One region of the Enterococcus durans genome, then DNA from elsewhere that is predicted to be linked to it. Evidence: predicted binding sites of a transcription regulator. Region 1 holds the regulator's gene; each other region holds the start of a gene.
The links. Region 1 encodes NrdR, which represses ribonucleotide reductase genes. Its sites were predicted from a motif close to ACACNATATATNGTGT; they were not measured.

Region 1 (7,496 bases):
TCAACACACCGATACAAGGAAGCGCCGCTGACATTCTAAAAATCGCAATGATCGAACTAGACAAGCGTTTGAAGGAAGAGAAATTGGAAGCAACGATGTTGTTACAAGTGCACGATGAACTTGTATTTGAAGTACCTGAAAAAGAATTAGAAACACTTGATCACCTAGTCAGTGAAGTAATGGAACACGCTGTTTCCCTCCATGTACCGTTGATTACAGATAGTAGTTGGGGAAAAACATGGTATGAAGCAAAATAAGTGAAGAAAGAGCGAAAGAATCGAAGGTGAAATAATGCCAGAGTTACCAGAAGTTGAAACTGTTCGAAAAGGCTTGGAGCGGTTAGTCGCTGGAAAAACAATCAAAAAAGTACAAGTATTGTGGCCTAAAATCATTGAACAGCCAGAAACACCGATTTTTGAAGCGACATTGATTGGTGAACGAATCGAGTCAATAGGACGAAGAGGGAAATTTTTGATTTTCCATTTAAGCCATTATGAGTTGATCTCCCATTTGCGAATGGAAGGGAAGTATCAATTTGTTGAAACAAATCAGCCTATTGATAAGCATACCCACGTCCTATTCTTCTTTGAAGATGGAAGTCAGCTGAGATACAATGACGTACGTAAGTTTGGACGTATGACACTCGTTGATAAGGGAGCGAGTGACACGTATAAAGGTATTTTGAAATTAGGGCCGGAACCTTTACCAGATCAATTTTTGCTTGATCAGTTTATTCTGGGTCTTGGTAAGTCCCATAAGGCAATCAAGCCTTTATTACTTGATCAAAAATTAGTTACAGGATTAGGAAATATCTACGTGGATGAAGCGCTCTGGGAAGCGAAAATACACCCAGAGCAACCAGCCAACACATTGAAGCCAAAAGAAATCGAATTATTAAGAAAAGCAATCATTGATGTATTGTCACGTGCAATAGAAGCAGGTGGAACTACGATCAGAAGTTACCTCAATGCATTAGGTGAAGCGGGTAGTTTTCAAGTAGCACTACATGTCTATGGACAAACTGGCCACCCTTGCGTTCGCTGTCATACACCAATTGTTAAGACTAAAGTAGCGCAAAGGGGGACGCACTATTGTCCAAATTGCCAAAGACTGAAAATAAAATAGGGTTTGTATTAGGGTTGACAGGTGGAATTGCTACAGGAAAAAGTACAGCAGCGGCTATTTTTAGCAATCATGGTATACCAATTGTTGACGGGGACATTATCGCTCGTGAGGTAGTCGCACCGAAAAGCGAAGGCTTATTGGCACTAGTCAGTGTATTTGGAGATGTGATCCTCCAAAAAAATGGCACCCTTGATCGGAAGGCGTTGGGACAAATCGTTTTCAATTCTGCCGAGGAACGAAAAAAGATGGATCGGCTACTTGATCCGTTCATCCGTACAGCGATCACAGAAAAAATCGAACAATTGAAAACTGAATATCCGTTAGTTGTGGCAGACATCCCGCTTCTTTATGAGGGGCATTATGAGCAACTCATGGATGCAGTGGCAGTGGTTTATCTGCCTGAAAACATCCAAATACGGCGACTGATGAAAAGAAATCATCTAAGCCTTGAAGAAGCAAAACAGCGAGTCAGCAGCCAGCTGTCCATTGAAGAAAAAAAAGCACTCGCTGATATCGTTTTTGATAATAGCGGGAGTAAAGAGATGCTCGAAGCACAGATCAAAAATTGGTTAGCGGAACCTCGCAATCGATTTCTTTGAGTATATCCAGTAATTTTGCTATGCTGAATATAAATCGAAGAGGAGGATTGCTATGGGGACTTTTAAAAATCAAAAAGATAAAGTGGTTGGCTCAGCAAAAGAAAAGATCGGTGAACTCATCAATAAGGAAGAATTAAAAGATGAAGGCCGTACTCAAGCAGAAATTGCGAAAGAAAATGAAGAAAAGTATCAAGCCAGAATAAATGAAATTGAAGATGAGCAAGCAGAGGCAGAAGCGAAAAATCAAGATTTAACGAAAGAACGAACAGCAAAAAATGAACGCAAAAAAGCACCGCTTCCTGAAGCAGAACATATCCCTAATCAGCAAAAAATCGACGAACAACGTATGAAGCATTATACGGGTATCGAAGAAAAACTTTGATCGATCTACATGCAAAAAATGAGTTGAATAAATACACGAATAAACCAAATCCTTGGTAACACCCGAGGATCTTGGTTTATTTTTTATTTTCTAAAGATAGCCCAGAAGTTCAGTCAATCTCAAAAATGTTCTGATCGGTGTTTATCTGTTTGATGAACGATTGAAGTAATTGTGCTAATAAAATCAAACTAAGCTAGACTTACTGATGGATCAACTAGCCAAGAATAGCGATACAATTTTTAGAAATATCGCCCCAGTTGAATGAGAGCGGGAAAATAATCATCTTAGTCGTACATGATAAAATAGTACAGTTGGGCTGATACGATTGCTCTCGGTGGACAAAGAGAAATAAGACAATATACCTGTCGATCTTACACCGAGTGTGCTCGATGCAAAATAAGCAGCCTTAATGTTCGATAGTGGGGCAAGGCTAGTTGTTTAGGACTCTATTTCACACGTCCAATGTGAATATAGAAATCGAACAAATTACGTACAAAATTGGAAAAAAATGTTCTTGTATTCGCGTTTTTTTGTACAGGAAAGTCGCGTTGAACACACGTTTCGTGTTATAATACAACTAGTTGCAATTTGTAAAAAATGTAAATATTTATAAGAAAAAACGTATTTACTATTGTAAGCAACGATCATTTAATCGAAGTCCATCAAATCAGCCATTTCTACTTTCAAGATTTGGGTATTTGATATGAAAATAGTAGTTTGATAGAAACACTCACAAGAAGAGGTGAAGAAAATGAGATGTCCTAGATGCCAACATAATAATTCTCGCGTCATTGACAGCCGACAGGCAGATGATGGACGAGCAATCCGAAGAAGAAGAGAGTGCGAAAGTTGTTCTTTTCGTTTTACTACATTTGAAAGAATCGAAGCGGCACCATTATTAGTCATCAAAAAGAATGGTGAACGTGAGGAATTCAATCGCGACAAAATCTTGCGTGGGTTGATCCGCTCAGCAGAAAAACGACCAGTTGCGATGGAGCAGATGGAACAAATCGTAAACCACGTAGAAAACCGGGTCAGAAGCCTTGGTGAAAACGAAGTATCGACCACATTGATCGGGGAATATGTCATGGAAGATTTAGTCAATCTTGATGAAATAGCCTATATTCGTTTTGCAAGCGTCTACCGCCAGTTTAAAGATATGTCTGTTTTCTTAAAGGAATTGCAAGATATCGTTGATAAAGCAAAAGAAAACAATAAAGAAAAATAAGAAGTAAGGAGGCCTATTTCCTTGGATAATGCATGGAAAGAGCTTCAACCCAAAAATATCTACCAAGGAAGAAAAAGTCATCCTCTAAAAGAAGATGGAAGATCCGCCTTGTTGTACCTGTATCAGCCATTGATCGGTGGAGAAGCTCTAAGTCTGTACTTGACCCTCTTATCAGAAATATCAGCTGAAAATGGTCAATCACCAGAAGGATTGCATGCAGATCTCTTGAGTAGTTTGAGTTGTGGATTGCCCCAATTTTATGAAGCCCGTAAGCGATTAGAAGGAATCGGTCTTCTAGATGTTTTTTACAAAGAAGACGCCAGCTTAGGAGCTTGTTTTATTTATGAATTATTAGAACCAATGGATGCCTTTGCTTTTTTCAAAGATAGCGTACTTTCCTTCTTGCTTTTAGAAAAGGTGGGAGAACGCCGCTATGAACAGTTAGTCCAATTATTCCAACCAAAGACATTTTCGTCTCAAAGCTACCAGAAAATCACGAAAAAATTTTTGGACGTTTATCGGTTCAGTGAAGCTGCTTATGCTGCTAATCAGGACAAGATCGAAAATGTGCAAGCAGGATTTCAACAAGAAAAACCAGGTTCATTGGTATCTGATTCAGACCAACCTAAACTTGATTGGGCCTTTTTGACAGAGTGGCTGACAAAAAAACATATCCCAGTTCTTGAAGATCCGTTAAAAGAACAAATCGAGATGTACCATCAGCTGTACGGCGTGGATGAATTGACTATCGGTGAATGGATCGTTCTAGCCTATGATTTTTCTGAACAAAAAGTCTCGACAAAAGAACTGCAAAGAATCGTTTTGACAAGTCAAGCACAAAAACCAAAAAAAAGTGATCCAACAAGTCCAGAAACAGGTATAGAAGAAACGGTTACTGCTGATAGTTCGTTACCGAACGCCATAGTAGAGTTGATCAAAGAAGCCCAAAGTATCCCACCAATGAAGTATCTTGAAGCATTAAAACAAGAAAAAGGCGGTTTTGTCTCAAAACAAGAAACATGGTTGATGCAAGACTTAGTTTCTCGTTCAGGCTTATCAAGTAGTGTGATCAATATTTTAGTCAACTATGTGTTGGTCATAAGAAATCAAGCAAGCTTAAATGCAAGCTTCGTCAACACGATTGCGAATGAATGGGCCCAAAATAAGATTACTACTCCAGAAGAGGCAATCGAGCATATCCGTACGATCAGTAATCAAGCAAAACAAACGAAAAAAAAGACAACACAGTCATACGCATCTACGCGGCGCAATGTACGCCGTGAAAAACTCCCTGATTGGGTAAACAAACCCAAAGAGGAACAAAAAATCAGTAGTGAGAAAAAGGCAGAGATCGAACGTAGGTTTAAAGAATATTTTGCAAAAAAGGAGGGCGATAGCTAGTGGAAGATGTCGGAAAAGAGCTAAAGAAAATCATTAGCAGAAGAGATTATCAGCAGAAATTTACTGAGATGATCCAAGAAGTCTTGAACGATCCAGATGTTCAAAGTTTCTTATCAGAACATCAAGAAGATTTGACACAAGCAGATATTGAAAAAAGTTATGCTAAACTGTATGAATTTGTTCAAGAAAAACGGAAGTATCAAAAAAATGATCCTACGATGATCGCACCAGGCTATGAGCCCAAATTGACTCTGAACTTTCACTATGTCGATGTGACGTATGTACCAACAGAAGCTTTGCTTGCGAAAAAAAGACAAGAAGAGATCAAAAGTCGGATCAAAGCAGTGGATATGCCAAAAGATATCCAAGATGCCTCATTCAAAAATTTCGAACGTACAGATGGTCGGAGCTATGCCAGCTTCGAGGCGCTTGATTTTGTCGAACACTATAGTGCTGATCCTAAGGGGTACCACAAGGGACTATATCTAGTCGGTAGTTTTGGGATCGGAAAAACGTATTTACTAGGTGCAACAGCAAGAGAATTGGCTATCAAAGGGTTCACGACCACGCTCGTACACTTCCCGACTTTTGCGGTAGAAATGAAACAGGCGATCGGGAAAGACCAAGTGGCGGAGAAATTAGACGCAGTCAAGCGTTCACCAATCCTCATGATGGATGATATCGGCGCCGATGCAATGAGCAGTTGGATCAGAGATGAAGTATTCGGTGTGATCCTACAATATCGGATGCAAGAACAGCTTCCGACATTTTTTTCTTCAAACTTCACGATGGATGAATTGGAACAACATTTATCTGTCACGCAGCGTGGCGATGAAGAGCCATTAAAAGCCAAAAGGATCATGGAACGGATCCGTTATTTGACCAAAGAAATCGAAATGACTGGACGTAATCGAAGGAATGGTTGAATAATTCTCCCGAGCCTTTAATAAAACATACAAAATTGTGAAAGATGTTTTGTTCAGAAATCATTACACCATATACGATAGTATCAAAGTAAATAGAACAGAAGTATTCAGCTTCAAGAAAAAAGGTTTTCCGTAAAATACTGCTAAAATTTTGTAGGATTTTCGTTTGAAAAACTATTTTTTGAAACATCATGTATTCAAAAAAGAGAGTGTGACAATTTTTGTCACACCCTCTTTACATAATTATATGCACTACCTAAAGGGAAGCGAATCCATCTATTAGGCAAACATATAGTAGTCGGGCGCAACCATCAAAATAAGTCAACTAAAAATGAGCTGGAGGAAATTTTATGAAGATTTTATTTTCAACAATGATTGCGGCTGGTTTACTTTTTACATTAACAGGCTGCGGAAACGAAGACTCAAGTAAAGCATCGATCGATTCGATCAGTGCGGAAACATCGACGGAAGTAAGCAACTCTGCAACGCAAGGTCAAAGTATTTTTAATGGCGAAATCGAAAGTATCTCAGAACCGGATGATTCGACGATCCAAATCAAAGTGATCAACGTAAAAGAAATAAAAGACCCGGAAAATATCGGAAGCTCTTTTACAAATGATGGTGTCATTTTGAATGCGTCTGAGGAGCAACTAAAAGATGGAAAAGAGGCATTCGAGAAAGGTGATCAGATTGAGATCATATTAGTAGAAAATTCCATAATGACAATGTCGATCCCACCGCAGATCCCTGGTAATTCGATTGTCGAAATAGCGCGGATCGAAGAATAGGACCACTTATTAAAAAATCAACTTGAATTAATAGTTTGCTAGTCCACATAAGTACCGCAAAGTTAGGGAAGTAGTGAGAAAAAACTCATATTCGCTTCCTAACGAAACAGAATAAGCAGCGGGAACAAAAGTAACAAATCCAAAGCATAAAAAGCAGATTTTTAAGAATTTGAAAAACAAATTTTTGGAATGTTTGCTTTTTTCTTGTGACATAACACTTTGTCCGAGCTTCTTTTACATAAATGAATCTACATGGACCAAAGAACAACCAATGCAGTTGCTAAAGGCAAATAGCTAGACACGATCGTCAAATAAGTGAACGACAATGATTTGAAGGAGGTATTCATGAAACGTATTTTTTCATCGATAATCGCTATCGTATTCCTTTCTTTGACTGGTTGCGGAAACCAAGAGAACGATTATCTCTCAGAAAAAAAAGAACGGTATGTCTACACTGGAGAAATTTTCAGTATTTCGGAAAGTGAAAAATCGATATTTACTATCATAGTAACGAATATAAAAAACATAGAAGAATCAAAGGATCGTGCTGGTGATATGGTTTTGAAAGCGACTGCTGAAAAATTGAAAGATGGCAAAGACTCAATACATGTTGGTGATCAAATCAAGTTTGTACTGAAGGATTTGCGAATGACCAAGTCGGATCCTCCGATAGTCTTTCTTGATTCTTTGATCGAAATAGCACGTATTGAATCGTAGACAGTAGGATTTTAGAAAAAAATAAAAAAATGAAGGAGATTTGAAATTTTTTCTTTTCGAATCTCCTTAAATTATAATGAAAATGTTATAATGGCGTGGAAGGAGTGAAGGTATGAACCATTTGGAATTATCTAAACGTTTAGCGAAGGTGGGAGAATTTGTTCCAGAAAATGCTCGTTTAGCAGATATTGGCTCTGACCATGCTTATTTACCAGTGGCATTAATGTTAAAAGGAAAAATCCAATTTGCAGTTGCTGGCGAAGTAGTAAAAGGTCCTTATGAATCAGCGAGGAAACAAGTGCGAAAGGACGGCTTAGAAAAGCAGATCAC
Region 2 (7,496 bases), 900 kb from region 1:
AAAAAACATCAACCAGAAATCGTTATTTGTGTCGGGCAAGCGGGAGGACGTTCAGCTGTTTCTTTTGAACGTGTTGCGATCAACTTAGCAGAAGCTAGGATCGAAGACAATGAAGGAAACCAACCATTTGATACAGCATTGGAGCCAGACGGACCAGCAGCTTATTTCACTTTATTGCCAATCAAAGCGATGACGAAAAACGTTCATGATCATGGACTTCCAGCTTATATATCTTATACAGCAGGAACCTTTGTCTGCAACGATATCATGTATCGTCTCCTTCATTTAATCAATACAAAATTTCCAACGATCCGCGGTGGGTTCGTTCATGTGCCATTTTCACCAGATCAAGTGATTGATCGCCCAGCCGGCACACCGTCGATGTCACTAGATGATATTGCTGCTTCACTTACGTATGCTGTTGAAGCCGCTGTTACAAATAAAGAGGATATTTCTGGTAACGCAGGAACTACTCACTAATAAAGAGAAGATAGCATCGGCTGGTAGATAAACGGTATCTATCAGTCGATTGTTTTTTTGAGAGGAAACAATAAGTAGTGGAAGAATGGCAACAAGTACTTCAAGAATGGTACCCTAGAGAAATCAATAAGACTTATCCCATCAAGATATCGAAACAATATACCAGTAATCAAAGATGGGAGATCTATGAAAAACTGACAAAAGACCAAAGAAAGTTAGTCGATCAGCATCGACGTTATCTGATCAATTCGCGCTTCATGGAAGAAAACTATTTGGAAGCGACAGATTGGGTGTTTGAAGATTTTAAGATCAATCCTTTTTTTCGAACCAAAAGAAGGCAACAAAAATTGTATTGTGATTGTGGAAGAGAACTAAAAGTACAGTATGTCGTCAAATCACCGAAGACTGGAAAACAGCTGAAATTGGGGATCAATCATTTTGCTGAACACCTCCATGTAAGTCCACAGATCGCTACGTCGATCAACCAAGGAATGACCAAGGTCGATCTAGCCTTAGACGAACTTTTATGGCTGAAACAGCAAAATATTGAGTTCCCAGAAGATTTATGGCAAGAATATTGCTTTATGCTCTACCAAAATCGTAAACTGAAGAATCCTTATCTTCCAGATGAAAAGCTAACTAAACGACTAGCAGACTTCCGTTTGGCTAAAATGCCTATCTATATTGCAGATCATCAAGCATTGAGTCATGAAATCAAACAGATCGAAAAACAAATTACAGGAAGTACAAAAACACTTCGTGGGAAAAAAGAACTATTTGATGACTTCTCTGATGCTTTAGAAAAAGATGTTGAAGCATTTCTCCATCAGTATAAAATATTTTTACAAAAGGATTGGGCATCTATTTCAATCGAAGGCGGAAGGAAACAATCTATCGCCTTTTTTGAAGCATTTATCGCAACGTTGCGCAAAACAAAGCAAATGGCAGGAAGACAACAAAAGACCGAAATCGAGAGATTGGCTCAGGATCAACGCTTTATCCAGCCGGCAATCTATTTGTTTATCTGGGAACAGTATGTACGCTATGGTTTTTCAGAAGGTTTTTTTGATAGTATTCCCCGAGTGATGCGTAATGGTTTTTTGAAGGTATTACGAAAAGAAAAAAAACAAAAATCCTATGAGTTACAGGAAGAGACAGTACCACGACCAAAAATCGTGTCCGAAAAAAAGTGGGAGGAACTAGCACAATCGGTAAAGGAAAAAGGAACAATACCAGTTTTGAAGAACCTAGAGCGAGAAGGCTATCAGTTATCAGATGAGCAACAAGAAGCATTACACTACTATCGAAAAATCGAATATGTTGCTCGGTCTGATAAGACCGAAATAAGACGATTGCTAAAAGAGTTACTATAAAAGAACAGTAGGACATTGCAAAAAATCAGAATTTCAAATTGGAAACAATGAATTGCGAAGATTTCCACTTGAGTATTTCAAAAAGGGGAGTGTGAGCAACAAATCAAAAAAATGCGGTAGCCAGGGCTAGAAAAATTTCTAAGCCATGGTTTACCGCATTTTTTAGGAATATCTTTTCTCAAGAGGAAGTATTAAGCGTGTTGAGAGTAATAGTCCTCTTCCATTTTTTGCATCCGTTCACGTTCTTTTTGGTTATACCAAGGAGAAACAGTGAAAGCAAGTACATCATTCAATAAGTATACAGAACTATTGACGAACATTGCTAGACTTGCAGAACCATGGGTAAAAGAGATATACCATAGAACCATTTGAGCTAATCCAGAAGCCAACCACCAATAGTATTGATTGTTGTAACGTAAGAAGCTAATGACACCAGCGGATAAACTGATTGAAAAAGCAATTGCATCCACCCAAGGGCGTGGATCATCTGTGTATGTGCCAATCAAGAAACCAGAGACGAAATAAACGATGATGGTAGCGATGATTGCGATGAACCAAATTTTTCCTGTAAATTTCCGGATTTTTGATGCCATGTTATGATTCCACTCTTTACTTAGTAATACTGGGATGTCTAAAGTAATCATATAGGCTATCTGTTCGCCGATGCTTAAGTAATTTTTGGCGGAAAACCCGACAATAATAAAGCAAATCGCAGATAATATACCTAAAATACCATTAACAGATTTGGCTGCATTGATCGATAAAATACACAATACACCAAGATTTGTTCCAATAAAGGCAACAATGGATAGCCAAGTGATTGGGCTGTTGACTAGTGTCATGATTTGACAACCAAGACTAAAAAAGAATAAATAATAATTTTGTTGTGGCCAGCCCTTTAACTGATGTGCTAAAAAACGAAAATATGATTTCATCTATATAAAACTCCTTTAGACACTAAATGTAGTGTTTGTTAATTTTTACAACACAACCTATTGTATTCTTTTCTAAAAAAAAATCTAGTCTTTCAATTAAAAATAATCTGTGTTATGATTACGATTGCTTGTTTTCTTGAGAATATCAAGAACTTTACATTTAAAGAATGAAAAGACGAGGTCGGGACAGAAGTGTTTTACTCCGATAAATAAGAAGGGGTTCATAAAAATTGTGTTTCAGTTTTTTTGAATTTCGGCTTATTTTCGAAGGAGTTGCTTCTGCTTCCGCCGTTTTTTTGTTTTCTGAGAACAAAACGAGTAAAATGAAAGAATAACCAGTGAAAAGGAGAAGTAGTATGGAGCTTTCTGTTATTCATCATGTAGCAATAATTGTATCGGATTATCAAAAATCACGTGATTTTTATGTTAATAAATTAGGTTTTGCTATTATTCGGGAAAATTATCGGCCGGAACGCAACGATCATAAATTGGATTTGAAACTTGGCGAAGCAGAACTGGAAATTTTTGGAATGGCCGATGCGCCAAAACGCCCCAACTATCCAGAAGCATGTGGATTGAGGCATTTAGCCTTTAAAGTAGAGAACATCGAACAGACAATCAAGGAACTCCATGAAAAAGGGATCGAAACCGAACCCATAAGAAAGGATACGTTTACTGGCAAGAAAATGACTTTTTTCTTTGATCCAGATGGCTTGCCATTAGAATTACATGAGTGATGTAACAAAAATGTCACTTTTTTTTTAACTCATTCGATTTTTCTTTCGAAAAAATCCTGTTATCCTGAAAAAAAAGAAACAGGAGATAAGTGATGAAAAAAGTGATTTTTAGCTTAGCTATTATTGCAATTATCGGCATCACAGCGTCTTTAGGATTGTTGGATGCGACATTTAGCTATGATGATATCAGTGAACAGGATTATCGTATCTCATTGAAAAAGGCAACAACGATTTTTAAGGAGGAAGCGCATCAAGAAAAAGTAGATGCTATCCAATTTATTTCCAAAAAAGATGTAAAAAATCAAACAAATAACACCTTTGAATATCTATTCATCTATCAGGATCAAGTTGTAGTGATCGACCCAACAACGGGTAAAACAGAGATAAATCCAGTAGAAAAAACCGAAAAAAGGTCCTACGTTACCTTTGATATAGATGCAGTTTCTAGTGTTAAAACACCGCAAGCCGCGATGAAAGAAGCATTGAAGCAATGTGGGCAAAAAAGAGCGAAGGCAAAAGACTGGCAGCTTTTGATCAAAAATAGCAAGCTCTATTATGAAGTTGATTTGTTGGATAATGAACGGACACAACGGTTGTTGATTCAAGCGTAAAGAGAAGTGTTATCGCTTCTCTTTTTTTTGATATGAGAGTAAGCTATTTATGTGAAGGAATGAAAGGAAGTCGTTCAATTATGGAAAAAATGAAATGCCCAAATTGTGGAAAGAAATTTGCTTATGAAGAAGTCAATAATGTGGTCGAACATCAAGATAAAGAAATGCCTGTTGTTTGCCCGTATTGCCGTACAGAAGCTACACGAATCGTTACACATGGCTATTTTGTGACACAAAAAATTGAAGATTATTTAAAATAACGACTTTGCTCTTTATTTTTCAGTATGATAAAATGAAAAAAAGGAGAGAAATAAATGATACGTTTTGCAAAAAAAGAAGATGCGCACGAAATCGCACCACTTATTTTAGTTATTTTGAATGATATGGAACTGCCATTTTTACAAAAATATGGGACAACAAAGACCCTCGAAATCCTAGAGGAAGCAATCACTGATCCTACCTATCGTTATAGTTATACAAGAGGGATCGTCGAAGAATTAGATGGGAAAGTAGCTGGAGTTGCCTATGGGTATACAGATGCAGATGAACCATTTATTGACAAGCCGCTAGAAAAAATCCTCAAAAAACATGGGATCGAAGAGACAGAACAGCTCTTTATCGATCAAGAAACATTTCCTAATGAATGGTACTTAGACTCAATCTCTGTTTCTGAGGAATTCAGAGGACATGGCATTGGTTCTAAATTGCTTTCTGCTTTACCAAAATTAGCAGAAAAAGAAAAAAGAAAAGTGATTGGTCTGAGCGTTGATGAACAAAATCCCAAGGCAAAAAAATTATATGAGCGTCACGGGTTTAAAGTAGTCGGTCAACGGATAATTAGCGGACATTTATATGATCACATGCAGAAAACGCTTGATTAAAGCGTTTTTTTATATTTATATAGTTATTTTTTAATCATCTAATTGAGAATGGAACGATTATCATATAATAAGTTTTTGAGCGGAAAAAGACAGTTGCCGCTCTTTTTTTTATGTAAATATACTGAAAACAGCTGTTGCATTTTTTATTTTATTTATTATAAATCCCTATTTTATAGCCGCTGACACCAGATTTTAATAGTTAAAGAATTTATGAAAATCATTTCTTTTTCATTTCAAATGTTTTACAATATCAAAGTATTTTTTTATTATAGTATAATACTAAAGAAATATTTATTATTGTTTGAAGGTATGCTTGAGTGAAGAGAGTGTAAAATATTTTGTGTAAATAGAAAAAAGGAAGTCCCTTCTGTAGAATAGAGTTACCACAACACATTCACAGAAAAGAGGACTTCCATATGAACGATTTTACTACAGAAATTCTAAAGACTCTAGCGAACAAAGGCGATTTGAATGAATTATTCCGTGTCCATTTGGAAAAAGCTGTCAATACGCTTCTCAAAACGGAGTTAACGGCTTTCCTCGATTACGAAAAGTACGATCGCATTGGTTTTAACACGGGTAATTCTCGTAACGGCTCCTATGACCGTACGGTCAAGACCGAGTACGGGGAACTTCATCTCCAGATTCCGCGCGACCGCAACGGCGAGTTCAAGCAACAGACTGTTCCTGCTTATAGACGGACGAATGATACCTTAGAGGAGACCGTCATTCACCTCTTCCGAAAAGGTATTACCATGTCGGAAATCGCAGACTTGATTGAGAAAATGTATGGGCATCACTACACGCCCCAAACCATGTCCAACATGACTAAAGTGCTGACTGAAGAAGTAAATGCATTTAAAGTTAGAACTCTAAATGATAAGTATGTCGCTATTTTCATGGATGCTACTTATATTCCTTTAAAACGGCAAACCGTCTCCAAAGAAGCAATCTATATTGCCATTGGTATACGAGAAGACGGCACTAAAGAAGTACTAAGTTATGCGATTGCTCCGACTGAATCGACCTACGTTTGGAATGAGTTGTTAGAGGACATTTACTCCAGAGGGGTTCATGATGTCTTACTGTTTATTACCGATGGCTTAAAAGGCATGAAAGATACGATTCACCAGATTTATCCTAAAGCTAAATACCAACATTGCTGTGTTCACGTTTCCCGTAATATTGCTCATAAAGTACGTGTCAAAGATCGAAAAGAAATCTGTGATGATTTTAAGGCTGTTTATCAAGCTAGCTCAAAGGAAGAGGCAAATACCTTTTTAGGGAGTATGATTGAGAAGTGGCAGAAAACTTATCCTAAAGTGACGCAGTCACTGATAAAAAATCAAGATTTATTGACTTTTTATGAGTTTCCGCCTGGTATCCGCCGAAGCATTTACTCAACTAATTTAATCGAATCTTTCAATAAACAAATCAAGAAATACAGCCGCAGAAAAGAGCAGTTTCAAAATGAAGAATCACTAGAGCGTTTCCTAGTATCCATCTTTGATACATACAATCAAAAATTCTTAAATAGAAGCCATAAAGGCTTCCAACAAGTGACGGATACATTAGCTTCAATGTTTACTGAGTAACCCATTATTTTGCAGAAGGACGAGTTATTTACACAAAATTATTGACGCTCCCTGAGTGAAAGAAGGAGAATAAATGGTAAAAAATAAAAGTGGGAGTATCATAGCTATTGTGGCACTATTTCTTAATCTTTTGGTGTCAATCCCGGTTGTTGCAGAAACATATCTCCCACAAGATCCTGGAACTATCCATGAGGATCTAACAGGGAATTATGGAGCATTAGGGATTGCTTCTCAATTCCATGTTTTTTCAAAAGGAAAAACAACTATTAACGCACACACAAATGGAAATATAGCAACGAAAGAATTAGACGCGAATAATAATTTTGGTACAGATATCATCAGTGGAGACTTGCAATTGGAAATCAATTATGTTCAAATGACTGACTCATTGATTGGTTCCTCGTTAACTTCAGGAAATGATAATCGTGTGAATAAATTTGTTGTGGGAGAAACGGTAACCACAGGAGCAGAAAATGATAAAGCAGTAATCAATGGTTCAAGAATCGATCATTTGACTCTAGAAGAGTTTTATCAAGATCGTCCTGGACAAACATACATCGATTTTGCTTCAGAATTCGCACAACTTGTAAGTAGTTCAGATTTACTGATGTCTATGACCCCGACACAAACATTTACATCTGCTGATTTTCCAGATATGAACAATCGCACGATGGTTTTAACGGGAACCGATGACTCTAATTTCATCTTGGCAAATGTTGATGCTTCAGTGTTGCAAGGTAATACACCATTAAATATATCTAATCCGGAAAATAAAGTGGTTGTACTGAATGTGATCAATGCTCCGGCAGATTTTACTGTTCAATCACAAATCCATTATAATGGGCGTAACAATCAAGAAACAGAAGATTTCTCTGATGCCAATC
Region 3 (7,496 bases), 850 kb from region 1:
GTAATCTGCAATATAGTTCTGGCTGTAATCTTGTGCCAGCCATTCTTTAGGTTTAGGATTTCGCATATAAAAACTTCTTTCTAATATAAGGTTATGAAAGCCCCCGCTTTGCACCATTCGGATAAGAATAGACCGAGCAAAATAGCTTTTCATATTTTGGTGAGGTATAGACTTATCTGAAAAGGTGTAGGGGATTGAATACCGTCAAATAAGGTTATGAAAGCCCCGCTTTGCACCATTCGGAAATAGACCGCGAAGTATGTTGCTCAAGTTATCGAAAACAACGGGCTGACGAGAGTCGTACGCATACAATAAGTAAGGCGAGGTTTGGGCAGAAGGTTTTACCCTGAGAAAGTAAGAAGAGATTCACGAAAATTTTTTTAAAAATTTTTATGCATTTCAGCTTCTTTGCCAAAGGCGTTGTTTCTGCACTAACCGTTTATTCATATTTAGAGCGTGAGACAAAATTATTTCTTTTGGCCCACGCTCTTTCTTTACAAATATAAACTGCTTATTTCATATGTTTTACGCGAGAAGAAATTTCCTTATGACGTCCATGAACCATTGGACGTGCTTGAGGATTTCCTAAATAACCACATGTTCTTTTTACAACATCACATGTTTTAGGATCGTGATTCCCACACTCAGGACATTCAAAGCCGCGTTCTGTTGGTTTAAAATCACCTTCGAAACCACAGTTGTAACAATGATCGATTGGTGTATTTGTTCCTAGATAGCCGATTTTGTCATAAGCATAGTCCCAGACAGCTTCCAATGCTTTAGGATTTTGTTGAAGCATTGGATATTCGCAATAATGGATGAAGCCACCTGAACAATATTGAGGATAATCTTTTTCAAAATCAAGTTTTTCAAAAGGTGTTGGATTCTTTCTAACGTCATAATGGAAACTATTTGTGTAATATTCTTTGTCAGTAATATTTTCGACCAAACCGAATTTTTCTGTATCTAAACGGCAGAAGCGGTCAGTCAAACTTTCACTTGGAGTAGAATAGACACTAAAATGATAACCGTATTCATCGCCCCATGAATCAGCTTTTGCTTTCAATTCTTTTACGATGTCAAGAGTGAAGTTTTTTGCTTCTGGGTTTGTTTCCCATTCGCCACCATAGAAAGCAGAGGCAACTTCGTACAATCCGATATAGCCTAATGAAACAGTAGCACGACGATTTTTGAATAACTCATCAACTGCATCTGTTCTTGAAAGGCGTTTGCCAAAGGCTCCGTACATGTAAAGGATAGGGGCGTTTGCAGGGATTGCTTCTTTACAACGATCTACGCGGTAAACTAAGGCATCTTTCATAATTGCCAAACGATCGGCCAAAATCTGCCAGAACTTTTCTTGATCTCCTTTTGCTTCCATCGCAATACGAGGTAAGTTTAAAGTAACCACGCCTAAATTCATTCTTCCTACATTGACTTCTTGACCATTTTCATCTTTCCATCCTTGTAAAAATGAGCGACAACCCATGGGTACTTTGAAGCTGCCAGTTAATTCAACGATTTTATCGTAGTTCAAAATATCAGGATACATCCGTTTTGTCGCACATTCTAATGCTAACTGTTTGATGTCATAATTAGGATCAGTTGGGTTTAGATTGATGCCATCTTTTAAAGTAAAAATCAATTTAGGGAAGATTGCTGTTCGTTTTTCGCTACCTAATCCATTGATTCTAATTTGTAAGATTGCTTTTTGGATTTCGCGTTCAAACCAATTTTTACCTAAACCAAAACCAAGAGAAGTAAATGGTGTTTGACCATTTGATGTAAACAGTGTATTGATTTCATATTCCAAGCTTTGCATTGCATCAAAAATGTCTTTTTTGGTTTTTGCTTTTGCGTATTCTTTTTGACGTTCGGGTGATTCGATCCATTCTTCGGCATCTTTTAAATGTTTGCTGTAATTTAGTTCAGCGAATGGAGCAAGCAATTCATCTGTTCGGTCAGCAGAACAACCGCCGTATTGGCTAGAAGCAACATTTGCAATGATTTGTGAAATTTGTGCTGTAGCAGTTTGAATCGATTTTGGTGATTCTACTTCGGCATTACCGATCTTGAATCCATTGTTCAGCATCCCTTTAAAGTCGATCAAGCAACAGTTTGTCATAGGCGTATATGGATGATAATCTAAATCGTGGTAATGGATATCTCCTTTTTGATGCGCATTTGCAATGTGTGGAGGTAACATTTTTAGCCCAATTGATTTTCCTACGATCCCTGCAGTCAGATCACGTTGCGTATTGAATACGTTACTATCTTTATTGGCATTTTCATTGACCACAGTTTGGTCTTTATTGATCAATTTTTCGATTGAGAAGTTGATATCAGTAGCTTTGCTTCTTGCAAAGTCACGTTTTGTACGATAATTGATATATTCTTCAGCTAACTCATATTCGTTCTTTTCTAATAAGATATGTTCAACGATATTTTGAATTTCATATATTTTAACATTGTCAGTGAAGCGATTTTTGATTTCTTGGACAACAAGATCAACGATTGTTTGGATTTTTTCATAAGTCAGTGGAGATAAGGAGCCGTGAATTTTCTTTTCTGCTTTGATTAAAGCTTCATTGATTTTTTTGTCATCGAAATCCACACGTCGGCCATCTCGCTTGATGATCGTGATATTCATGGACTCAGTGGTACCCGGATTTGTGTTTTTCACTTTGTATTCTACGTTCATATTCTTCAACTCCTGCTAAATTCTTCTTGTCTATCATAAAACAAAATTCAGCTGTGAGCAACTAAATACTTGCTACATATAGTATGCAAATGGTTGTATATTTGAATGTCTATACTATATATTGTGTATATTTCTTTGTGAAAAGAAGTGAAAACGTAAAGTTATAGCATTTTAAAATCAAAGGTCAGCGTGCAGTGAATAAAATAAATGAATAAAAAAATTTTAAATTTTTGTTTTCTGCGTATGAAGTGACAAAAACTAAAGAGAAAAAAAACTGTGGGTGTGCTACTATGCAAGTAAGACAAGTGCAGGGGGAAATACAATGGATAAGATGATCGAAGTTAGACACTTAAGTAAAAGTTATGGAAATAAACTTTCATCTGTAAAAGTTCTTGATAATATCTCCTTTTCAGTTGAAGAAGGGGAATTTGTCGGTATCATGGGACCAAGTGGTGCAGGCAAAACAACTCTATTGAATATTTTAGCGACTATCAGTTTGCCAACGATGGGAAGTGTTAAGATACAAGGAAATGAGATCACTAAAATGAAAAGCAATGAATTAAGTGATTTTCGCCGAAAAAAATTAGGCTTTATTTTCCAAGAATTCAATCTTGTGGATACTTTGAATGCAAAGGACAATATTTTACTTCCTTTAGCTGTGGAACGGATATCGAAAGTAGAAATGGAACGTAGAGTCTTGCATGCAGCACAGCTATTAAATATTGAAGAGATCCTGAAACGTTATCCTGATGAATTGTCGGTTGGCCAGCGTCAAAGAATTGCTGCTGCAAGGGCACTTGTCGTTCATCCTCAGGTTATTTTTGCCGATGAACCAACAGGATCACTAGATTCTAAGTCAGCGACTGAGCTATTGAACTATCTTAATACGATCAATCAAGTCGAAAAATCAACGATTCTATTAGTGACGCATGACCCGTACACCGCAAGCTATTGTAACCGAATTTTGTTTATCAAAGATGGAGTTATTTTCTCAGAAGTTGTTCGCAGAGGTTCAAGAAATGAATTTTTTGAACGTGTCATTGATATGCAAGCAACGATTGGAGGGGGTGGCAAGGTAAATGCTTTATAAGTTGGCTGCTAAAAGCTTTATGCGACAGTCACGAGGATATCTGGTTTATTTTTTCAGTTTAGTCTTAGCAACGATGATCTATTATTCTTTTAGCGCGATGACTTATGATAAATCATTGATTAGACGGACAAGCCAAGATTTTTCAATCGATGCTTTTTTTAATATTGGAAGCTGGATCATTATCATTGTTTTGTTCTTTTTCGTCATTAGTGCCAATCGTTTTTTTCTCAATCGAAGGCAAAAAGAATTTGGCATCTATCAACTATTTGGTATCAAAAAACGCCAAGTTGCAGTTATCTATGTTCTAGAAACAATGACAATGGGGTTGTTTGCTTGTATAACAGGTGTTGGTTTAGGTATCGTTTTTTCTAAATTATTCTCTATGATCTTGATACGAATGATGAAAATGACGATCAAAAGTCTCTTTTTTGTTTCATTTCCATCAATCGTTGAAACTGTTCTGATCCTTTTGTTACTGTTATCGTCCGTTTCACTCTATTCTTTATGGAAAATATGGCGTTACCCCCGTTTCCGCTCATTCGGTAAAAAAGAGCACACAGAGAGTTCAAAATTACGAATCCGTACACGGCATCGGCTGCTGGGCTTTCTTGGTCTATTGCTTATTTCTAGTGGCTATTTCTTTGCAGTCCATTATCGAGAGTTTATTACCAAAAATTTAGCCGCAACGGGAACATTACATTTTGCGATTTTTTTGACACTTTTGATTATTATTTTTTGCGTGGTGGGCACCTATCTCTTTTTCTGTTATTCTTTTCGCCTGATCTTGAATTTATTCAATCGTTCGGCTGTCAAATATAAAGGAATCAACTTTTTGCTGATTGGAAATACGCAGATCCATTTGCAAAAAAGTTGGCGGATCAATTCATTGATTACATTGGTTATAGCTATTTCATTATCAATGATTGGAGCGATCATGAGTATTTCCACGATCACTGCACGAACGGTCGATATTGCTAATCCAGTTTCTTATCAATTAGAGCCTGAGCTGGCGGAAAAAATCCGGCCGATATTATCTGATGGAAAGCAAAAGATTACAGATGAAATCACTTTGAACTATAAAGTGATCGGGGGCATCAATAATATTGATGATTTAGGTGAAGGTGAGGAGTCAAAGGTATTTAAATTAGTGAATTTGATTTCAGAAAAAGAGTATAATGCCTTTCGCAGAATCAATCCTAAAATGCCTAAGGTTGCGTTGACTTCTGATGAGAGCACTGTCTTACTGGATAGTACGCTTGATTTGTTTAAAAACTTTTCACTGTATGGTTCCACGATCTATCTCCCTGAGGTGAAGCTAGACATCCAGGCAAAAATGGTCAATTTCTTAGGTGATAGTGATGTGAATTATTTAGGCCCCACCTTGGTCGTGAGTGACAAAGTATTTACAGAAGCAAAAGGGGTCCATTATCAGCTCCTTAATTGGAATGTTGAAGGTGGAGATAATGAGCAAATCACAGAACGGTTAACGAAAGAAGTTACTACTACGTGGGACAAAACCGTTTACTACGATTATGATATAAAAGGAGACCAATTAGTCGGTCATATTGAGTCAAAGAAAATCCCTGAAAATATGGATAAAAATAAAGAAAATAATTATTTTTCGGAGGGTAGCCGTCTGAATTTTGTGGCACGTTATCCTGCCGTACGCTGGGCAGATCGAATTATCGGGATCATCACGTTTTTGGCTATTTTTCTCGGAATGATCGTGATCGTGGCAACCGGCAGTATGCTGATGGTGCGATTATTAGCTGAAGCAGAAGAAGAAAAAAGTAATTATCAGTTGTTGACGAAAATTGGAATTGCCCAAAAAAGAACAAATCGGATGATTTTTGAGCAAAATGCCATCATGTTTTTCCCGCCAATGATTTTGGGAATCATGCACACGATATTTGCTGTCAATGTGTTTTCTCAGTTTATAGCGACCGCTAGTTATTGGCTGCCATATCTCATCTGTGGTTTTCTGATCATCATTTATCTACTATTTTATTACATTACGAGTCGACTATATTGTCGAATCATTGAAGAATAACCAGCAGAAGGTGGTATTCCAGTTGAATAAAAAAACAAGTAACCACGAAAATCATGTCCATGATTCGTGGTTGCTTGTTTTTTTTTTGTGAGTGGCTGAAGCAAGTTTGATGAATAGGAAAGTCTGATAGTTTCATTAGATTGATTATTTTTTAATCGTGTATCTAACTTGTGACAAAACTGTTAGCGAGAAAACGCTTTCTGTTAGCGGAACAAATGTTGCTTTTTTCCAAAAGTGGGTAAACTTGTTTTGAGGTTTTAATTGGAGGGAAACAGGAGGGATTTCAAATGAAGAAATGGCGGAGTAATCCTCGGTTCAGGTATTGGGGTACCTTTGTTCTGCGAACACTTTTTTATGGCGCGATACTCTTTGTATTGATTTACTTATACCATTATAAAAATATTCAAGGTGGATCGTTTATTTATAACGAATTTTAGGAGGAAGACGATGAAAAGTAAAACGGTTGTTGAATCCATCGATTGGTTTGGACGTGAAGAACCCGATCGAGTCGCATATCAATCTGATGACGCAAGATATACTTTTGGTGAACTAAAGAAAAAATCAGATGCATTAGCAAATTATTTAGTGAAGAATGTAGTTGGCAATGATCCAATCGTTGTATTTGGAAATTTAGAGTTCGAGATGATTGTTTCATTTATCGGTGCTGTGAAAGCCGGACACGCATATCTTCCTATTGAAGAGCACACGCCGAAAGAACGCATAGAAACGATTCTTCGGGTGGCTCAGCCTTCTATGATCATCAGTGTTGGGGATTGGAAAATCGATTCTACAGATATCCCTGTTATTTCTAAAACTGAACTGGATTCAATCACTAAAGAAGATGTGGCTATTGAACCAAGCTTGATGGTAAAAGGGGATGAAACTTTCTACATTATTTTCACTTCTGGAACGACCGGTGAACCTAAAGGGGTACAAATAAGCCAAGATAATTTATATAGTTTTGTTCAATGGACGTTAGACGATTTTCAAATCAGTGAAGGAATGCGTTTTTTAGCACAGGCACCTTTTTCATTTGATTTATCAGTTTTTTCGATCTATCCCGCACTTGTTTCAGGTGGGGCGTTGAAGCCGCTAGAAAAAGCAGTCATTCAAGATTTCAAGCAATTATTTTCAACTTTAGCTCATTTAGCTATCGATGTGTGGGTCTCTACTCCTTCGTTTATGGATATTTGTTTGATGGAACCAACTTTCGATGAGCAGCATGTACCAGATTTATCAGTTTTCTTATTCTGTGGAGAAGAATTAACCAAAAAAACGGCACAAGAATTACTCACTCGCTTTCCTCATGCGTATATCTACAATACGTATGGACCAACAGAAGCCACTGTAGCCATCTCAGGTGTGCAGATCACTCAAGAGGTACTAGATCAATATGAACGATTGCCAATAGGATACATCAAATCGGACACTCGTGTTCTGATTGCTAGTGAAGGAGAATACGTTTCTGATGATCAAACGGGCGAGATCATTATTTCAGGACCTAGTGTTTCAAAAGGATATCTAAATAATCCGAAAAAAACAGAAGCTGCTTTTTTCAACTATGACGGTCAACCAAGCTATCACACAGGAGATGCGGGAAGATTGACGAAGGAAGGTCTACTCTTTTATGAAGGACGAATTGATCAACAGGTCAA
Region 4 (7,496 bases), 890 kb from region 1:
GGGCAGTCAGTACTTTTGAACGATCGACTTCTTCAACAAATTCACGGACGTAATCATTCGCTGGATGGGTCAAAATTTCTTCACCAGTCCCAATCTGCATGATTTCGCCATCTTTCATCAAAGCGATTCGATCACCAATACGTAATGCTTCATTTAAATCATGTGTGATAAAAATGATTGTTTTTTGTACGTTCGCTTGTAAATCAAGTAACTCATCTTGCATTTCCTTACGGATCAAAGGATCAAGAGCAGAAAAAGCTTCATCCATCAGTAAGATTTCTGGATCATTCGCTAATGCCCTAGCTAGACCGACGCGCTGTTGCATGCCTCCAGATAATTGACTAGGATATTGATCCTTGAACGAAAGCAAACTTGAATTTTCCAATGCTTGCTCTGCTTTTTGTTGCCGTTCTTCTTTTGGTACTCCACGAACTTCTAATCCATATTCAGTATTTTCTAAGATCGTCCGATGAGGGAATAAGCCGAAATTTTGAAAAACCATATTGATTTTATGGCGGCGTACTTCACGAAGTTCTTCTTTACTTAATTTTGAAATATCTTCTCCATCAATATAGATATTTCCAGAAGTCGGCTCGATCAATCGGTTCAGTAAGCGGATCAATGTTGATTTTCCACTACCTGAAAGCCCCATGATCACGAAGATTTCTCCTTCTTGCACATCAAAACTTGCATCATAAACACCAACGGTCGCGCCAGTCTTTTTTAATATATCTGTCTTTGGTTGACGGTTCTTCATCATTTCCAAAGCAGCTTGCGTTTTTTTACCAAATATCTTTGTTAAATTTTTTACTTCAACTTTTACCAAACAAATTCTCCTTTACCTATGTAAATTCATTTTTCTTTCTGAAAAAAGTGACCACACTATACTAACATCGTGTAGTCACTTTTGTCAAAAACGCTAACTATATTCTTTTAATCAAACGAAAAAAAGCTCGGCAAATCCCTTTTAGATTGGGATTTACTAAGCTTAAAATTTGATGAGAAAAAGCAACTCACTTGCAACGCTAATTTTCTGGATAAAAGAAATTAGTCATTCGCTGTAATGTAAATTCATTTCCAATAAAGTGGACTGTATCCCCCGCAGTAAATTTAGCATATGGGCCAGGCGACACAAGCAACTCTTCTTCATGCGAGATTGCAATCACCGTCGCACCAGTTGCTTGCCAGATATTCAACTCGCTGATTGACTGATCGAGATGCGTTGCCTCATTCGTCAATAATAGTTCAAACGGCAATAAGGGGTTCATCTTGTGGATCCTCTTCGTTTGATTTACCAGTTGATCCAGTAATTGAGAAAAGTGATCCAACTCTTCTTGTTGCTTTTCCACACTCGCCATGATCTCCGCTTTTGTTTCTTGGATCGATTGGACATCCTGATATTGCAACAAAAAATCTTTTGCCTTTTCTTTTGATGCTACAAAGGCGCCGCTTCCGTGACGAACCTCCATGATTCCAAGATCGACTAGCACATTGATCGCTTTTCTCGTCGTTTCAGGAGATGCATTATATGTACTTGCTAACGTAGATCTCGCGTGTATTTTCTCACCGATTTTGTAACGATTTTCCACAATCCGTTCTGCCAAATCAACAGCAATCTGTTGATATCTCGGCCGAACGATTTTTTTCTTCCCAGCCATATTTTTTCCTCTCTCTTCTACTTTTCTGTTCCATCTTACTATGGGAAAGAAAAATAAGCAAAAGGTTGTGAACCTAGCGCTATGACCCGAGCATTAAAGAGAAACTACTCGAAACAGCTCTTCATGTTTTGAGTAGTTATGATTTAATGCCGAAGGTCAGCTAGGTGAACACCGTTGATTGTTGTGAGCTCAGCGTTATGACCCGAGCATTAAAGAGAAACTACTCGAAACAGTTCTCCATGTTTTGAGTAGTTATGATTTAATGCCGAGGGTCAGCTAGGTGAACACCGTTGATTGTTGTGAGCTCAGCGCTATGACCTGAGCATTAAAGAGAAGCTACTCGAAACAGCTCTTCATGTTTTGAGTAGTTATGATTTAATGCCGAAGGTCAGCTAGGTGAACACCGTTGATTGTTGTGAACCTAGCGCTATGACCTGAGCATTAGATCATGCTTGAGGAAATAAAGCGCCACACGGAAATAGTCAACGAAGACATTCACATGTGGCACTTTATTTTGCTTATTTAATTTATGTTTATTTCGTACATTTCTTTATGCAGATGTGATTTTTTCTAACTAGAAATCAGTCCACCATCGTTTTCTTCTGAACCTTCTTTACAGGACAGGCACTTTTACATTCATCACATGTTTTTCCTGATTTTAATCGCGAATAAACGATAGCTGCTGCACTGCCAAATATCAAGACGCTTAATAAAAATGTTGCCATATTATTGTTCACCTTCTAACGAAATGGTTAATACGTTACTAGTCTTTGCTTTCTTTTTCAATAATGCATAACAGATACCAACGATACATATCCCTGCCAAATAAGTTGGGATGACTAAATGTCCCCCTTCAAACAAGTGAGAGAGCTGATAGATAATAAAGCTGATCAAATAAGCAAAACCGCATTGATAGCCTACTGCGATCATCGTCCACTTCGCAGAATTCATTTCCCGATGGATTGCGCCAATTGCGGCAAAACAAGGAGCACATAGCAAATTGAATGCTAAAAATGAATAAGCAGCAGCAGATGTATACGTATTTTGCAATGCCAGCCAAATTTCTTGACCATTTTCAGAAACTTCTTTGTGCCCAAATAAAATGCCAAAGGTACCAATGATATTTTCTTTCGCAATCAGACCGGTGATGGTAGCCACAGTCCCTTGCCAGTTTCCCCAGCCAAGCGGTTGGAAAATAGGGGCAATCACACGTCCAAAGCTTGCTAAGATACTTTGACTTTCAGGCACAGCTTGTCCGATAAAATTGTATGAAGATGTAAACCAGATAAGGATACTTGAGACAAAAATAATCGTGCCAGCCTTTTTCACGAATGACTTACTTCGATCATATGTCTGTCTTAGAATGATCGACCATTGCGGCAAATGGTAAGTTGGCAATTCCATGATGAAAGGAGACGTGTCTCCAGCAAATAATTTGGTTTTCTTCAACATGATCCCAGAGATGACGATGGAAGTCATCCCTAAAAAATAGGCAGAAGGAGCAACCCATGAAGCATGAGGGAAAAATGCTCCAGTAATCAATGCAATGATAGGCAATTTTGCAGAACAGGGCATAAATGTAGTGACCATGATCGTCAACCGTCTGTCCTGCTCATTTTCAATCGTTCGACTTGCTATTACACCCGGCACCCCACAACCAGTAGCAATCAGCATGGGAATAAATGATTTTCCTGAAAGTCCAAATTTTCGGAACAATCTGTCCATCACAAACGCTATCCGTGCCATGTAGCCGCAGTCCTCTAAGAAACTCAAGCATAAGAAAAGAACGATTAATTGTGGGAGAAATCCTAAAACAGCCCCAACTCCAGCAATGATCCCATTTAAAATCAATTGTTGCATCCAGTCAGCTACTTGCCACTCAACTAATAACTGTTCAATATGGTTTGGCAACCAACCACCGAACAACGTATCGTTGACCCAGTCGGTTCCGATCGTCCCAATCGTTTGGATGGCTAGATAATAGACAAACCACATAACAAAAGCAAAAATAGGTAATGCAAACCACCGATTGGTAACGATCCGATCGATCTTATCACTGATAGAAAGCTGAAAAGAGTCCTTTGTGACCACACAAAGAGCCGTTAATTGGGTCAACCATTCGTACCGTTCGTTGATGATGATCGTCTCGCTATCTTCATCAAATATCTTTTCAGTCAAACGGATCAATTGTTCGACTTCCTTTAATTGCTTTGCAGAAATTTTTAGACCTTTCGGAATCTCAGGATCGCGCTCAAACAGTTTGATCGCATACCATCGTTTAAAAACGGGAACACTCTTGTCTAAAACATCCTCAATTTCATGCAATGCTGCTTCTAGGCGATCATCATATGTACAAGAGAGCGGTGTTGGCAGCTTCTTATAGGTCGCTTGTATGATCATTTCTGTTATTTTTCCTAGTCCTTCCCTTTTCAATACACTGATAGGAACAACAGGAACGCCTAACCCATAACTTAATTTTTCACTATTGATTTTTCGACCGTCTTTTTTAACGACATCCATCATATTTAATCCCACAATAACGGGAATACCTAAATCAAGCAATTGTGAAGTCAAATAAAGATTTCTTTCCAAATTCATGGCATCTACGATATTGACGATCACATCAGGCCGTTCATCAATCAGATAATTTCTAGCAATCACTTCTTCAGGCGTATAGGGGGAAAGGGAATAGATCCCCGGTAAATCTTGAATATAGATGGTAGGATGTTTCTTCAAGTGCCCTTCTTTTTTTTCGACGGTCACGCCGGGCCAGTTTCCCACATATTGATTTGCGCCTGTCAATGCGTTGAACAGACTCGTCTTTCCACTATTTGGATTACCGACTAGTGCAACTTTCATTTTATCTACTCCTCTTTTTGAACCAGGATCAAGGATGCTTCTTCTTTACGGAGTGTCAATTCATACCCTCGTAATGTGATTTCTAAAGGGTCGCCTAACGGTGCTAATTTTCGTACAGTAACACGCACGTTTTTAGTCACACCCATATCCATCAGACGTCGTTTCACTGCACCCTTCCCATGAATGGCAACCACCACACCACTTTCGCCTGTAGTAAGCTGGTCAAGCGAAGTCCAACTTTCTTCGGAGAACTCGCTTTTTTTTACGATAATCTGGCTTAATAACTCACGGTTGACCGCGATCCGATTATTTTTTAGGAGTAAAATCGAGTTGCTGCCAGATCGATTGATAACGACGATTTTACTTCCTATGATAACTCCTAAATTTTGCAAGTGCTTTTTGACTGAGTCACTGGTCTGTATTCTTTCAATCTGATACACAAGATTTAGTTTGGCTTCTTCTAAAGTTTCCATCAAAGCTCCCTTCTTGTGAAAAAAGTCTTCTATAACTTTTCTCCATTTTATCTATCCATTCAGTCCCAATCCATCTCATTTATTGAGAATCATTCTCACAAAGAATACTCTCTCTAATTGAGAATGTCAATGTTACTTGTGATTTTTTGAGCGTATTTTCATTTCTTTTGATTTTTGTGTGTAAAAAAAAACTTTTTCCCAAGTTTTCCACAGTATTTGCTGTACTAAAACAAGCTTTTTTTCACTTAACGCTTGTTTTCAGCTGTTTTTCAAAAACCACAAAACATAGTATTCCACAGTTTCCACAACACAACATGTAGTGTCTGTCGTTTGACTTTTTTACTAATAGTTTTATACTATTCATTATAGATAAACAGCAGAGTCAGGAGGAAAACAAAAATGAACGTAAAAATATTTTCAAAAAACAATTGTATGCAATGTAAGATGGTCAAACGCTTTTTAGCGGACAACCAAATCGACTTTGAGGAAGTCAATATCGATGAACAACCTGAAGCCATCGATTGGTTAAAAGCACAAGGCTTTCAAAGTGTACCTGTGATCACTTCAGACGTTGAAACAGTGATTGGTTTCCGTCCAGATCAATTACGCAAACTTGCTAGCTAATGAACTGTCAATTGGAATGTATCTCTAATCGGATTTGATGGAAGTGAGGACTCTTTGCCCGAACATCCCCCAAATCCTTTTTTACAGCATCAAAAGAAAGAATTTACCAAAATAAGAAATGAAGGTTGGGCGTATTTATGAGTCTTAAACAATTAAAAGATGTCAGCTATTTTAAGTTAAACAATGAGATCAATCGACCTGTGAATGGTCAGATCCCTTTAAATAAGGATAAAGAAGCATTGACTGCATTTTTTGAGGAAAATGTTAAACCAAATACAATGACTTTTGCTACAGCAATGGATAAAATCAATTATTTAATCACTCATGATTATTTGGAATCAGAATTTATTCAGCTTTATTCCCCTGAATTTATTGAAAAGCTATATCAATTTTTAGACAAACAACATTTTACATTTAAATCATTTATGGCTGCTTATAAATTTTATTCACAGTATGCATTAAAAACAAACGATGGTTCTGCATATTTAGAATCTTATGAAGATCGTGTAGCTTTCAATGCTCTTTATTTTGCAAATGGTGACGAAGACCTTGCTCTTTCTTTAGCCGATGAAATGATCCACCAACGCTATCAACCAGCTACACCTTCATTCTTGAATGCTGGGCGCAAGCGACGCGGTGAATTAGTTTCCTGTTTCTTGACACAAGTGACAGATGATATGAATTCGATTGGTCGTTCCATCAACTCAGCTCTACAACTGTCTCGTATTGGTGGAGGTGTAGGTATTACACTTTCTAATTTGCGTGAAGCAGGTGCGCCAATCAAAGGATATGAAGGAGCTGCTAGCGGGGTTGTTCCAGTAATGAAACTTTATGAAGATAGTTTCAGTTATTCAAATCAGTTAGGTCAGCGTCAAGGAGCTGGCGTGGTTTATTTGAATGTTTTCCATCCGGATATCATTGCCTTTCTTTCAGCAAAAAAAGAAAATGCAGATGAAAAAATTCGTGTTAAAACACTTTCTCTTGGTGTCATCGTGCCTGACAAATTTTACGAATTAGCACGTAAAAATGAAGACATGTATCTGTTCAGTCCCTATAGCGTTGAAAAAGAATACGGTGTCCCATTTTCTTATGTCGACATCACTGCTGAATACGATAACTTGGTCGCTAACCCTAATATCCGTAAACAAAAAATCAAAGCACGCGATCTTGAAAATGAAATTTCAAAATTACAACAAGAATCTGGCTATCCTTATATTATCAATATCGATACAGCCAATCGTGAAAATCCAATCGATGGAAAAATCATCATGAGCAACTTATGCTCTGAGATTTTACAAGTACAAACACCTTCTGTTATCAATGGAAAACAAGAATATGAAGTATTGGGAACAGATATTTCATGTAACTTAGGTTCAACAAATATCGTCAACTTGATGGATAGCCCAGATTTTGGTCATTCAGTCCGTACAATGACTCGTGCATTGACTTATATCACAGATGCCTCAGATATCGACGTTGTTCCACCAATCCAACATGGAAACAAATTGAACCATACGATTGGGTTAGGCGCAATGGGCTTACACACATTTTTCGCCAAAGAACAAATGGAATACGGCTCTGAAGATTCATTGGACTTCACAAATATTTATTTCATGTTACTAAACTATTGGACACTTGTAGAAAGCAACGCGATTGCTCGTGAACGAAAACAAGTATTTCATAATTTTGAAAAATCAGCTTATGCAGACGGTACTTATTTTGATAAATATGTTACTGGAGAGTTCCAACCAAAATCAGAAAAAGTGAAACAATTATTTTCTGGCATTTTTATCCCAAGTGCTGAAGACTGGGAAAACTTGAAACAAGCAATCATGAAAGATGGATTGTATCATCAAAACCGCTTGGCTGTTGCACCAAATGG

Region 2: the regulator NrdR is predicted to act here: its motif matches at 2,808-2,823, upstream of pnuC (nicotinamide riboside transporter PnuC).
Region 3: the regulator NrdR is predicted to act here: its motif matches at 2,813-2,828, upstream of nrdD (anaerobic ribonucleoside-triphosphate reductase).
Region 4: the regulator NrdR is predicted to act here: its motif matches at 5,298-5,313, upstream of nrdH (glutaredoxin-like protein NrdH).

Annotation. Positions count from the first base shown of each region.
Region 1 is NZ_CP022930.1:2,667,810-2,675,305, reverse strand. It holds gene polA (DNA polymerase I) at 1-257, shown strand, start outside; gene mutM (DNA-formamidopyrimidine glycosylase) at 292-1,125, shown strand; gene coaE (dephospho-CoA kinase) at 1,092-1,724, shown strand; gene CJZ72_RS12735 (CsbD family protein) at 1,777-2,106, shown strand; gene nrdR (transcriptional regulator NrdR) at 2,858-3,334, shown strand; gene CJZ72_RS12725 (replication initiation and membrane attachment family protein) at 3,356-4,735, shown strand; gene dnaI (primosomal protein DnaI) at 4,735-5,661, shown strand; gene CJZ72_RS12715 (LptM family lipoprotein) at 6,012-6,449, shown strand; gene CJZ72_RS12710 (hypothetical protein) at 6,795-7,166, shown strand; gene CJZ72_RS12705 (tRNA (adenine(22)-N(1))-methyltransferase) at 7,279-7,496, shown strand, end outside.
Region 2 is NZ_CP022930.1:1,765,718-1,773,213, forward strand. It holds gene pcp (pyroglutamyl-peptidase I) at 1-480, shown strand, start outside; gene CJZ72_RS08390 (hypothetical protein) at 558-1,853, shown strand; gene pnuC (nicotinamide riboside transporter PnuC) at 2,045-2,788, opposite strand; gene gloA2 (SMU1112c/YaeR family gloxylase I-like metalloprotein) at 3,145-3,525, shown strand; gene CJZ72_RS08405 (hypothetical protein) at 3,618-4,136, shown strand; gene CJZ72_RS08410 (P-loop NTPase family protein) at 4,217-4,396, shown strand; gene CJZ72_RS08415 (GNAT family N-acetyltransferase) at 4,451-5,017, shown strand; gene CJZ72_RS08420 (IS256-like element ISEfm2 family transposase) at 5,434-6,612, shown strand; gene CJZ72_RS08425 (LPXTG cell wall anchor domain-containing protein) at 6,686-7,496, shown strand, end outside.
Region 3 is NZ_CP022930.1:1,813,311-1,820,806, forward strand. It holds gene nrdG (anaerobic ribonucleoside-triphosphate reductase activating protein) at 1-66, opposite strand, end outside; gene nrdD (anaerobic ribonucleoside-triphosphate reductase) at 512-2,650, opposite strand; gene CJZ72_RS08625 (ABC transporter ATP-binding protein) at 3,024-3,791, shown strand; gene CJZ72_RS08630 (FtsX-like permease family protein) at 3,781-5,841, shown strand; gene CJZ72_RS08635 (teichoic acid D-Ala incorporation-associated protein DltX) at 6,129-6,278, shown strand; gene dltA (D-alanine--poly(phosphoribitol) ligase subunit DltA) at 6,289-7,496, shown strand, end outside.
Region 4 is NZ_CP022930.1:576,860-584,355, forward strand. It holds gene CJZ72_RS02805 (quaternary amine ABC transporter ATP-binding protein) at 1-826, opposite strand, end outside; gene CJZ72_RS02810 (GntR family transcriptional regulator) at 1,026-1,658, opposite strand; gene CJZ72_RS02815 (hypothetical protein) at 2,240-2,383, opposite strand; gene feoB (ferrous iron transport protein B) at 2,385-4,517, opposite strand; gene CJZ72_RS02825 (FeoA family protein) at 4,523-4,990, opposite strand; gene nrdH (glutaredoxin-like protein NrdH) at 5,390-5,614, shown strand; gene nrdE (class 1b ribonucleoside-diphosphate reductase subunit alpha) at 5,752-7,496, shown strand, end outside.